DNA from 3 places in the Microbacterium plantarum genome. Region 2 is predicted to be linked to each of the others. Evidence: predicted binding sites of a transcription regulator. Region 2 holds the regulator's gene; each other region holds the start of a gene.
The links. Region 2 encodes HrcA, which represses chaperone genes, less so after heat shock. Its sites were predicted from a motif close to TTNGCACTCGNNNNNNNCGAGTGCNAA; they were not measured.
Positions count from the first base shown of each region.

Region 1: the regulator HrcA is predicted to act here: its motif matches at 1,803-1,829, upstream of VC184_RS03175 (Hsp20/alpha crystallin family protein).
Region 3: the regulator HrcA is predicted to act here: its motif matches at 1,721-1,747, upstream of groES (co-chaperone GroES).

Region 1 covers NZ_CP141117.1:671,703-674,926, reverse strand. The annotation lists gene VC184_RS03180 (HNH endonuclease signature motif containing protein) at 1-1,166, shown strand, start outside; gene VC184_RS03175 (Hsp20/alpha crystallin family protein) at 1,305-1,730, opposite strand; gene VC184_RS03170 (L-serine ammonia-lyase) at 1,881-3,224, opposite strand, start outside.
Region 2 covers NZ_CP141117.1:1,600,274-1,603,497, forward strand. The annotation lists gene VC184_RS07715 (DUF1990 family protein) at 1-6, shown strand, start outside; gene hemW (radical SAM family heme chaperone HemW) at 6-1,223, shown strand; gene hrcA (heat-inducible transcriptional repressor HrcA) at 1,303-2,340, shown strand; gene dnaJ (molecular chaperone DnaJ) at 2,380-3,224, shown strand, end outside.
Region 3 covers NZ_CP141117.1:2,720,464-2,723,687, reverse strand. The annotation lists gene tsaD (tRNA (adenosine(37)-N6)-threonylcarbamoyltransferase complex transferase subunit TsaD) at 1-7, shown strand, start outside; gene VC184_RS13200 (hypothetical protein) at 4-465, shown strand; gene VC184_RS13195 (class I SAM-dependent methyltransferase) at 444-1,679, opposite strand; gene groES (co-chaperone GroES) at 1,822-2,118, shown strand; gene rarD (EamA family transporter RarD) at 2,241-3,182, shown strand.

The sequences.
Region 1 (3,224 bases), 930 kb from region 2:
CGGCCGAAGCGGCCGGGATGGCGCGGTTGACGGATCGGCGGCTGCAGGGTGAGATCGACCATGCGATGACCGTCATCGACGACTATCCCGCGGTGTTCGAGGCGTGGGTGCAGCGGCGGATCGAACGTGGCCACGTGAATGTGGTCGTGCGGGTCGGTGCGGGGCTTCCGAATGAGGTGCGGGATTCGTTCGCGGAAGCCGCGATCGCGGTGTGCGAGCGGGACGTGCCGTCGCGGGTGCGGGGTGCGCTGGATGCGTTGGCAGCCCGGCTTCACCCGCAGACGTTCACCGACCGGCACAAGACCGCGGCGGCGGAGCGGTGCGTACGGGTGTTCCACGGGTCGGATGGGATGTCGAATCTCGTCGCGAACCTTCCGACGGTCATCGCCGCCGGGATGCTCGACCGGCTGACGCAGATGGGGCAGTCCGTGAAGGACGCCCGGGCGGAGGGCGACGGGGCGGAAGGTGCCGGGGCGGATGCCGCTGGGTCGGGTAAGCCCGCCGACACGAGGACGATGGATCAGCTGCGCGCCGACATCCTCGGCGACCTGGTGCTCGGCGGGGCGCCGGTCGTTGACCCGACGTATGGGATCGACCGGGCTGGTGGGCTCGGGGCGATCCGCGCGCGGGTTCAGGTGGCGGTCACCGCCGAGACGTTGATGGGGCGTGACGAGAACCCGGCCGAAGCCGTCGGGGGCGCGCTGATCGATGCGGATACGGCACGCGAGCTCGCCGGGCAGGTCAGCGAGTGGGACCGGCTCTTCATCGACCCCGTCACCCGCACCCCGGTCGAGATCGACACCTACCGGCCCACGGCGTCGATGAAGAAGCTCCTGATGGCGCGCGACCAGCACTGCCGGTTCCCCGGATGCCGCAGAGCCGCGATCCGCTGCGAGCTCGACCACACGATCGATCACGCCCTCGGCGGGCACACCCACATCTTCAACCTCGCCCACCTCTGCCAACGACACCACTCGATGAAGCAATTCACGAAGTGGGAGGTCAGGCAGGTCGGCGGCGGGGTCCTGGAATGGACCTCACCCCTCGGCCGGGTCTACCGCGAAGACGTACCCATACCGGCCGTCTGCTTCACCATCGCCACCACGGACCCGCCACCGGATGCGACACGCGGCGGACCACCGCCGGACGAACCGCCACCCTTCTGAGTGCTGCAGCCACGCAGTCGGGCGCGCGCATCGCGCGCCTTCGAATCGGTCGCGGGCGCTGGGGGATATACGCGAAAGGGCGGCCGCCGCCCCCGAAAGAGCTGCGGCCGCCCGTCGTGCGAACGCGGATCTGCGCGATCAGTTCTCGATCGGCACCACCGGCGCGGCTGCGTCGGTCGTGACCTCGACCTTGCGCGGCTTGGCCTTCTCGCTGACCGGGATGGTCACAGTCAGGACGCCGTTGTTGTAGGTCGCGGCGATGCCTTCCGTGTCGACGCCCTGGCCGAGGTTCAGCTGACGCAGGAAGCTCGCGGCTTCACGCTCGCGCGTGATCCACTTCACTCCGTCACCGCTCGCGAGCGTGCGCTCGGCGCGGATGGTCAGCAGCTGGCCGTCGACGTCGATGTCGACCGAGCCCGGGTCGATGCCCGGCAGGTCGGCGGTCATCACGTAGTGGTCGCCGTCACGGTAGAGGTCCATCGGCATGCGACGGGGGCCGCGGCGCGTGTCGAAGAGGCTCGAGGCGATGCGGTCGAGGTCGCGGAACGGGTCATAAGTAGCCATCGATCTTTCCCTTCTCTGATGCTTCGTGTTGAGATCTGAAAGTTGAGCCGTCTCGGCTCAACTGCATCCAGATTAGCACTCTCCCCCATCGAGTGCCAAGGGTTCTCGCACAGCGAACAGCGCCCCGAAGACGGGGCGCGGGAGGGCCTCTCAGCACTCGACGACGTTCACGGCGAGACCGCCCTCGCTCGTCTCCTTGTACTTGTGCGACATGTCGATCCCGGTCTGGCGCATCGTCTCGACGACGGCATCCAGCGACACGTAATGCTGCCCGTCACCCCGCAACGCGAGTCGCGCCGCGGTGACCGCCGTCGACGCCGCGATCGCGTTGCGCTCGATGCACGGGATCTGCACGAGGCCACCGACCGGGTCGCACGTGAGCCCGAGGTGGTGCTCCATCGCGATCTCCGCCGCATTCTCGATCTGCGCGCTGTTGCCGCCCATGACCGCCGTCAGGCCTCCCGCAGCCATTGCGCACGCAGATCCGACCTCGGCCTGGCAGCCGCCCTCCGCACCCGAGATGGACGCGTTCGCCTTGAACAGCGACCCCAGCGCCGTCGCGGTCAACAGGAACCGCCTGATGCCGCGGCGCCGATCCAGATCCTCCGACGCGAGCCGCGACTTCGCCGCGAACCGCCACCAGTACATAGCCACCGCCGGAAGGATTCCTGCGGCACCGTTGGTGGGCGCGGTGACCACGCGTCCACCCGACGCGTTCTCCTCGTTGACGGCGAGCGCGAAAGCACCGAGCCACTCCCCCGGCAGCTCACGCCCACCCGCCGCCTCCGCCTGTTCGAGCTGCGCCCGCATCGCCCCCGCCCGGCGCCGCACGCGCAGCATCCCCGGCAAGGTGCCGTCGGCTCGAAGCCCCGCCTCGACGCACCCCGCCATGGCATCCCAGATCGCGTCGAGGCCGGCAGCGACCTCGGCCTCCGGCCGGAGTGCCTCCTCGTTGCGGCGCGCGAGGCCGGCGATGCTCATCTGCTCGCGCTCGCACAGCTCGAGCAGCTCCGCCGCGGTGCTGAAGCGGTACGGCCAGGCGACAGCGCCCGAACCTCCGCGCCGTCCGCCCGCCTCGGCGGCTTCGCCTGCGCGTCGGATGAAGCCGCCCCCGACCGAGAGATACGTTTCCGACGCGACGAGATCGCCCGCGGCGTCCCACGCGCTCAGGGTCATCGCGTTGGGATGCTCCGGAAGCCGCGTCCGCGGTTCGAAGGTCACGTCGCTCCGCGAGAACGGCACCGCGTGCCACCCCGCGAGCACCAGGGGCGACCCGTCGACCCATTCGGTCCACGCGCCGCGAACCACGTCGGGATCGACGGTCTCGGGCGCATGACCCTGTAGCCCTGCGACCACGGCGTCGGGCGTGCCGTGCCCGATCCCGGTCGCTCCGAGCGACCCGTACAGCACGCAGCCGACCCGTGCGACCTCGGGAAGCCGCCCCGCGGCCTCCAGCCTGACGACGAAAGCACGGGCAGCACGCAACGGGCCGAC
Region 2 (3,224 bases):
GCCTGATGGGCGCGGCACTGCCGATCGGTGATCCGGTGCCGGTCGGCGGGACGCTGCCGGACGACCTCGTCATCGACCCCGACGTCCCGTTCGGGGTGTACCTGCACGTTCCGTTCTGCCGGGTGCGGTGCGGCTACTGCGACTTCAACACCTACACCGCCACAGAGCTGCGTGGCGCGCGGCAAGATGCCTACGCCGACGAGGTGCTGCGCGAGATCGCCCTCTCGGCCGATGTGATGGACGAGCGCGGCCCCCGGCGTCCGGCGCAGACGGTGTTCTTCGGCGGCGGCACTCCCACGTTGCTTCCGGCCGGGGACCTCGCTCGGATGCTGAGCGGAGTGCGGGACACGTTCGGCATCGCCGCCGGCGCGGAGGTCACCGTCGAGGCGAACCCCGACACGATGAACCCTCGGGTCGCCGACGAGCTGGCGGCGGCGGGCGTGACGCGCCTGTCGATCGGCATGCAGTCCGCGGTTCCGCACGTGCTCGCAGCGCTCGACCGAACGCACGATCCCGCCAACGTCGCCACCGCCGTGGCTGCCGCGCGCGGGGCTGGACTCGACGTCTCGGTCGACCTGATCTACGGAGCGCCGGGGGAGAGCCTCGACGACTGGCGGCGCTCGGTCGACACCGCGGTGGCGCTCGAACCCGACCATGTGTCCGCCTATGCGCTGATCATCGAGGAGGGCACCCGTCTCGAGCGTCAGATCCGCCGCGGTGAGGTGGCCGCGCCCGACGACGATCTCCAGGCCGACATGTACGAACTGGCCGATGACCGTCTCGCCGCCGCCGGCTTCTCCTGGTACGAGGTCTCGAACTGGGCCCGGTCGACCGACCAGCGCTCGCGCCACAATCTCGCCTACTGGCGCGGAACCGACTGGTGGGGTTACGGGCCGGGCGCGCACAGTCACATCGCGGGCCTCCGCTGGTGGAACGTGAAACACCCGGCGGCATATGCTCAGCGGCTCTCCGCGGGCGAGTCTCCCGCCGCAGGCCGCGAGCGCCCGGATGCCGAGGCCCGACGGCTCGAGTCCGTCCTGCTGCGATCACGCATCGTGGATGGGCTCGCCGTCGATGAGCTCGCGAACGACTCGCGCCGTGCCGTCGCATCGCTCATCGCCGACGGGCTCATCGAAGGCGCGGACGCCGTCCGCGGTCGGGTCGTCCTGACTCGCCGCGGACGCCTCATGGCCGATGCGGTCGTACGGGCGCTCACCGAGTGATCCCGGGCGGCGACCCGCCTCGCCCACGCGGTAGAATTGGCACTCGCAGACATCGAGTGCCAAACAGGAGGTGACGGACATGGTCTCAGAGCGCGGACTGCAGGTGCTGCGGGCGATCGTGCAGGACTATGTCGACACCCGCGAGCCCGTGGGAAGCAAGTCGATCGTCGAGCGCCACGCCTTCGGCGTCTCGGCTGCCACGATCCGCAACGACATGGCGCTCCTCGAGGACGAGGAGCTCATCGCCGCGCCCCACACGTCATCCGGACGCGTGCCGACCGATAAGGGCTACCGCGTCTTCGTCGACCATCTGGCAGGCCTTCGCCCCCTGAGCGCCGCCCAGCGCTCGGCCATCACGACCTTCCTCGACGGCCCTACCGACCTCGACGACCTGCTCGTGCGGACGGTTCGTGCGCTCACCCAGCTGACGGGCCAGGTCGCAATGGTGCAGTACCCCTCCTTCGCGCGCGCGCAGGTCTCGCACCTCGAATTGGTCGACCTCGGCGGCGGACGACTCGTCGTCATCGTCGTCACCGACACCGGCCGTGTCTCCCAGCGGGTGGGCGTGGTACGCACCCTCCTCGACGAAGCGCAATTCGCCGTAGCCAAGGCGACGCTGCGCGCCGCTGTCACCGGCGTCGCCGTGCGAGACGCCGTCACCGCGGTGTCGGCGCTCGCGGAGAGCGAGTCGGTCGGCGACCCGATCGGCGATGCGGTGCGCGAGATCGCCCGCATCCTGGTCGAAGAGCTCGAGACGTTCCGGCAGGACCGCCTAGTCATGGCCGGCACCGCCACGCTCGCGCGGCGAGAGGCGGATTTCCGCGGCAGTATCTATCCGCTGCTCGAAGCCATCGAGGAGCAGGTGACGCTGCTTCGGCTCATGGGCGAGATGGTCGCCGACGACCGCGGCGTCGCAGCGCGAATCGGCCGCGAGAACGAGGCGTACGGGCTCTCCGAAGCTTCGGTCGTCACGAGCGACTACGACGTCCCGGGCTCGCATGCACGCGTCGGCCTCATGGGACCGACGCGCATGGACTACCCGACGAACCTCGCGACGGTCCGCGCCGTCGCGCACTACCTCAGCCGGCTTCTCGACGAAGACGAGAAGTCCCGCTGACCCACCCCACCCACGCCCGAACGGGCGGAAAGGCGATCCGTGGCTGACCACTACGAGGTCCTGGGCGTTGCGCGCGACGCGTCGCCCGACGAGATCAAGAAGGCGTACCGACGCCTGGCACGAGAACTGCACCCCGACGTCAACCCGGGAGAGGATGCGTCCGAGCGATTCAAGCTCGTCACGCATGCTTACGACGTCCTCAGCGATCCGGAGCAGCGTCAGCGCTACGACATGGGCGGTGACTCCGCCGGCGGCTTCGGCGGCGCCGCGGGCTTCGGCGGATTCAGCGACATCTTCGAGACCTTCTTCGGCGGCGGCGCCGGAGGCGGCGGTCGCGCCGGGCGTCCGCGCTCCCGGCGCGAACGCGGACAGGATGCGCTCGTCCGGGTCACCCTCGAGCTCGGCGACGTCGTCTTCGGCGTGCATCGCGACATCGAGGTCGACACCGCGGTGCTCTGCGACACCTGCCAGGGCTCGTGCTGCCAGCCGGGAACGCAGCCGGTCACCTGCGACGTCTGCCACGGCGCGGGCAACGTGCAGCGCACCGTCCGCAGCCTGCTGGGCAACGTCGTGACGTCGCAGCCCTGCAACGTCTGCCAGGGTTACGGCACGACGATCCCGTACCCGTGCACGACCTGCCAGGGGCAGGGACGCGTCCGGGCTCGCCGCACCGTCTCGCTCGACATCCCCGCAGGTGTCGAGACCGGGTTGCGCCTGCAGCTCCCCGGATCCGGCGAGGTCGGTCCCGCCGGCGGCCCCAACGGCGATCTGTACCTCGAGGTCACGGTCGCTCCGCACGACGTGTTCAGCCGCGAGGGCGACGATCTGCTCGCCACGCTCGAGGTGTCGATGCCCGACGCCGTCCTCGGCACCAGCACCACGAT
Region 3 (3,224 bases), 1.1 Mb from region 2:
CGGGTGAGCGATGACCGTCGGCGCAGTCGGCGCCCCGCCGTGGCAGCGCCGACGGATGACGTCGCGTCGGCTCCCGAGGCCGCGAGGCTGCCGGGCGAGCACCGCGGTGGGTTCCAGCGCGAGTTCACGCAGCCGACACCGCTGCTGAGCAGCCCCGAGGTCGGCCCGCGCGCCGAGCCCGCTGCGTCGCAGCCGCGCGTCGAGTGGGCCCCGGCGCCCGAGATCCTGCCGCGGTCGGGGGCGTGGGCGCTGGCCCTGGCGATCGTGGCGCTCCTACTGTCGCTGTTCGTCGGGTGGGCGTTCCCGCTGGGTATCGCAGCGGTCGTCATGGCGGTGCTGGCGCTGCGCCGACCGTGGGAGCGTCGCGGGGTCGCGGTGTGGGCGCTCGGCCTCGCCGCGTTGTCGATCCTCTACAGCGCGGGCTGGCTCGTCTGGGCGGCGGCTCAGGCCGGGCTGCTGGACTGAGCCCCGTCGCCGGGGCGGCCCTCACCGTCCTCGACGCGGTCGGCGAGGACGGCCACCCGGCGGTCTCCGACGCGCGTGAGGAGGAGGGTCGCCGACGCGCTCCCCGACAGGCTCAGCTTCTTGCGGAACTGCGCAGGATCGATGTCGACCCCGCGTTTCTTGATCTCCAGGATGCCGATCCCTGCGCGCTTGAGCGCGGCGTCGATCTCGCGGGTCTTCAGCGGCAGGACCTCGCGCACCCGGAACGTCGTCGCGAACGCGCTGGTACGCCCCGTGTCGGAGGTCATGTACGCCGTGCCGCCGGCGAGCATCCCCGCGTCGAGTGAGCGGGCCACGTCGCCGATCAGCCGAGCGCGGATGACGGCGCCGTCTGGCTCGTGCAGGTAGGCGCCCAGATCGCGCGGATCGACGTCCGAAGCATCATCGGCGGCGGTGAGCTCGGCGGCACGATCGCCGCGGATCACGAGGGCGGACCGCCGGACGCCCGGGCGAGCAAGAGCGCCCGACCAGAGGACGAGCTCGATCGTCGAGCCGTCCGCGCTGATCCACTGCGCCTCGCCGTCGGTGGGAAGGTCGTCGCGGTCGAACGCAGGGCCGAGCTTGATGCCCGTCGGCATCCGACCTGCGAGGTCGAAGGCCCACTCGAGCGACGGCGTGTAGTCGGATGCCGCGATGCGCCGCGTCTCGCTGTGGCCCGAGGTGCGGCGAGCGGGGTCGAGCCAGACGGCATCGACGCCGTCGAGATCGGTCTCCTCCGCCCGCCCGTGGCGCACGCGAGCGGCTGCACCGAACGGGGCGAGGTTGTAGGCGGCCAGGGCAGCGGTGATCTCGTCGGCGTCGACGGCCAGGACCTCGAGCCCGATGCCGGCGAAGCCGAGCGCATCGCCGCCGATGCCGCAGCCGAGGTCGGCGACGCGGGCGATGCCGGCATCGCGGAACCTGCCGGCGTGGCGGGCGGCGACAGCGAGACGCGTGGCCTGCTCGAGGCCGGCCCGGGTGAACAGCATCCGATCGGCGAACGGACCGAACTTCGCCCGCGCGCGCTCGCGCAGCCGCGCTTGCCCGACGACGGCCGACACGAGGTCGGGGGAGAGGCCCTCGCGTCGCAGCCGCGACACGGCCGACGCGGCATCCGCCGTCGACGAGATCCGGAGGGCGTCGACCAGACGGAGTCCCTCGGGGGTCAGCAACGCGGAGAGCTCGGCGTGATCCACCACGACAGCCTACGCGGGGCGGTGCCGCCGGTTCAGGGACGTTGGCACTCGCGTTGCATGAGTGCCAACGTCCCCCTAGACTCGGAGTTGGCACTCTCAGGGTGAGATTGCCAACAAGTCTTGTCGAAGAAAGAGGTAGACCGTGTCGGTTTCCATCAAGCCGCTCGAGGACCGCATCGTCATCAAGCAGGTCGAGGCCGAGCAGACCACTGCGAGTGGTCTGGTCATCCCCGACACCGCCAAGGAGAAGCCCCAGGAGGGCGAGGTCGTGGCGGTCGGCCCCGGCCGCATCGATGACAACGGCAACCGTGTTCCGCTCGACGTCGCCGTCGGCGACCGCGTGATCTACAGCAAGTACGGCGGAACCGAGGTCAAGTTCGGCGCTGACGAGTTCCTCGTGCTCTCGGCGCGCGACGTCCTCGCCGTCGTCGTCCGCTGACGCAGAGCTCTTCCACGAAGGCCCGGGTGCATCGCATCCGGGCCTTCGTCATGGCAGGCGTGCGGCGGCGGATGGCAGTCCGTCGTGACCTCGCCGTGTCATGACCGTCCTATGCTTGGCTCGTGACACCCCTCGATCCCGCCCGTGAACGCTCGCTCGGCGGGATCTACGCTTTCTCGGCCTACGTGCTCTGGGGCTTCATGCCCCTCTACTTCCTCACGCTCGCCCCGATGGGGCCGTTCGAGGTCGTGTCGTGGCGCATCCTGTTCTCGCTGGTGTTCTGCGCGATCCTCCTCACGGTGCTCCGGGCCTGGGGCAAGCTGATCGCGATCCTGCGCACGCCGCGCCTGGTGCTGTGGACCATCGTGGCTGGGCTGCTCATCTACGTGAACTGGCAGGTCTTCCTCATCAGCACCCTCACGGGGCACGTGATCGAGGGGAGCCTCGGGTACTTCATCAACCCGATCGTCACGGTGCTCCTCGGCGTCCTCGTCCTGAAGGAGCGGCTGCGGGTGGCCCAGTGGGTCGCGATCGGCATCGCCGCCGTCGCGGTCGGCGTCATCGTCATCGGCTACGGGGCCTTCCCGTGGATCGCCCTGACCCTCGCCGCGAGCTTCGGCACCTACGGACTGGTCAAGAAGCAGATCGGGCCCTTGGTCGACGCCGTCAGCGGCCTGACCCTCGAGTCGCTCTGGCTGGCGCCCGTCGCGATCGTGCAGGCGATCATCGTCGCGGTCACCGGCGGGCTCGTGTTCGGCTCGGTCAGCCCCGGCCACACCGCGCTGGTGACCCTCGCCGGGATCGTCACCGCCGTGCCCCTGCTCTTCTTCGCCGCCGGCGCCCGTCGCAGCAGCCTCACGGTCATCGGCCTGCTGCAGTTCGTCGCGCCGATCCTGCAGTTCATCACGGGAGCCTGGATCCTCGGCGAGCCGATGCCTCTCGAGCGCTGGATCGGCTTCGGGCTCGTCTGGCTCGCCCTCGTCGTGCTCAGCGTCGACTCGCTGCGCGCCGCTCGTCGTCCGAAACGCGTCGACGAGGCATCCGACGTCGCCCCCGTCGTCTGACGTGGCACCGGTCCCACCCGCGTCATCGCGCGGGATGCGGCG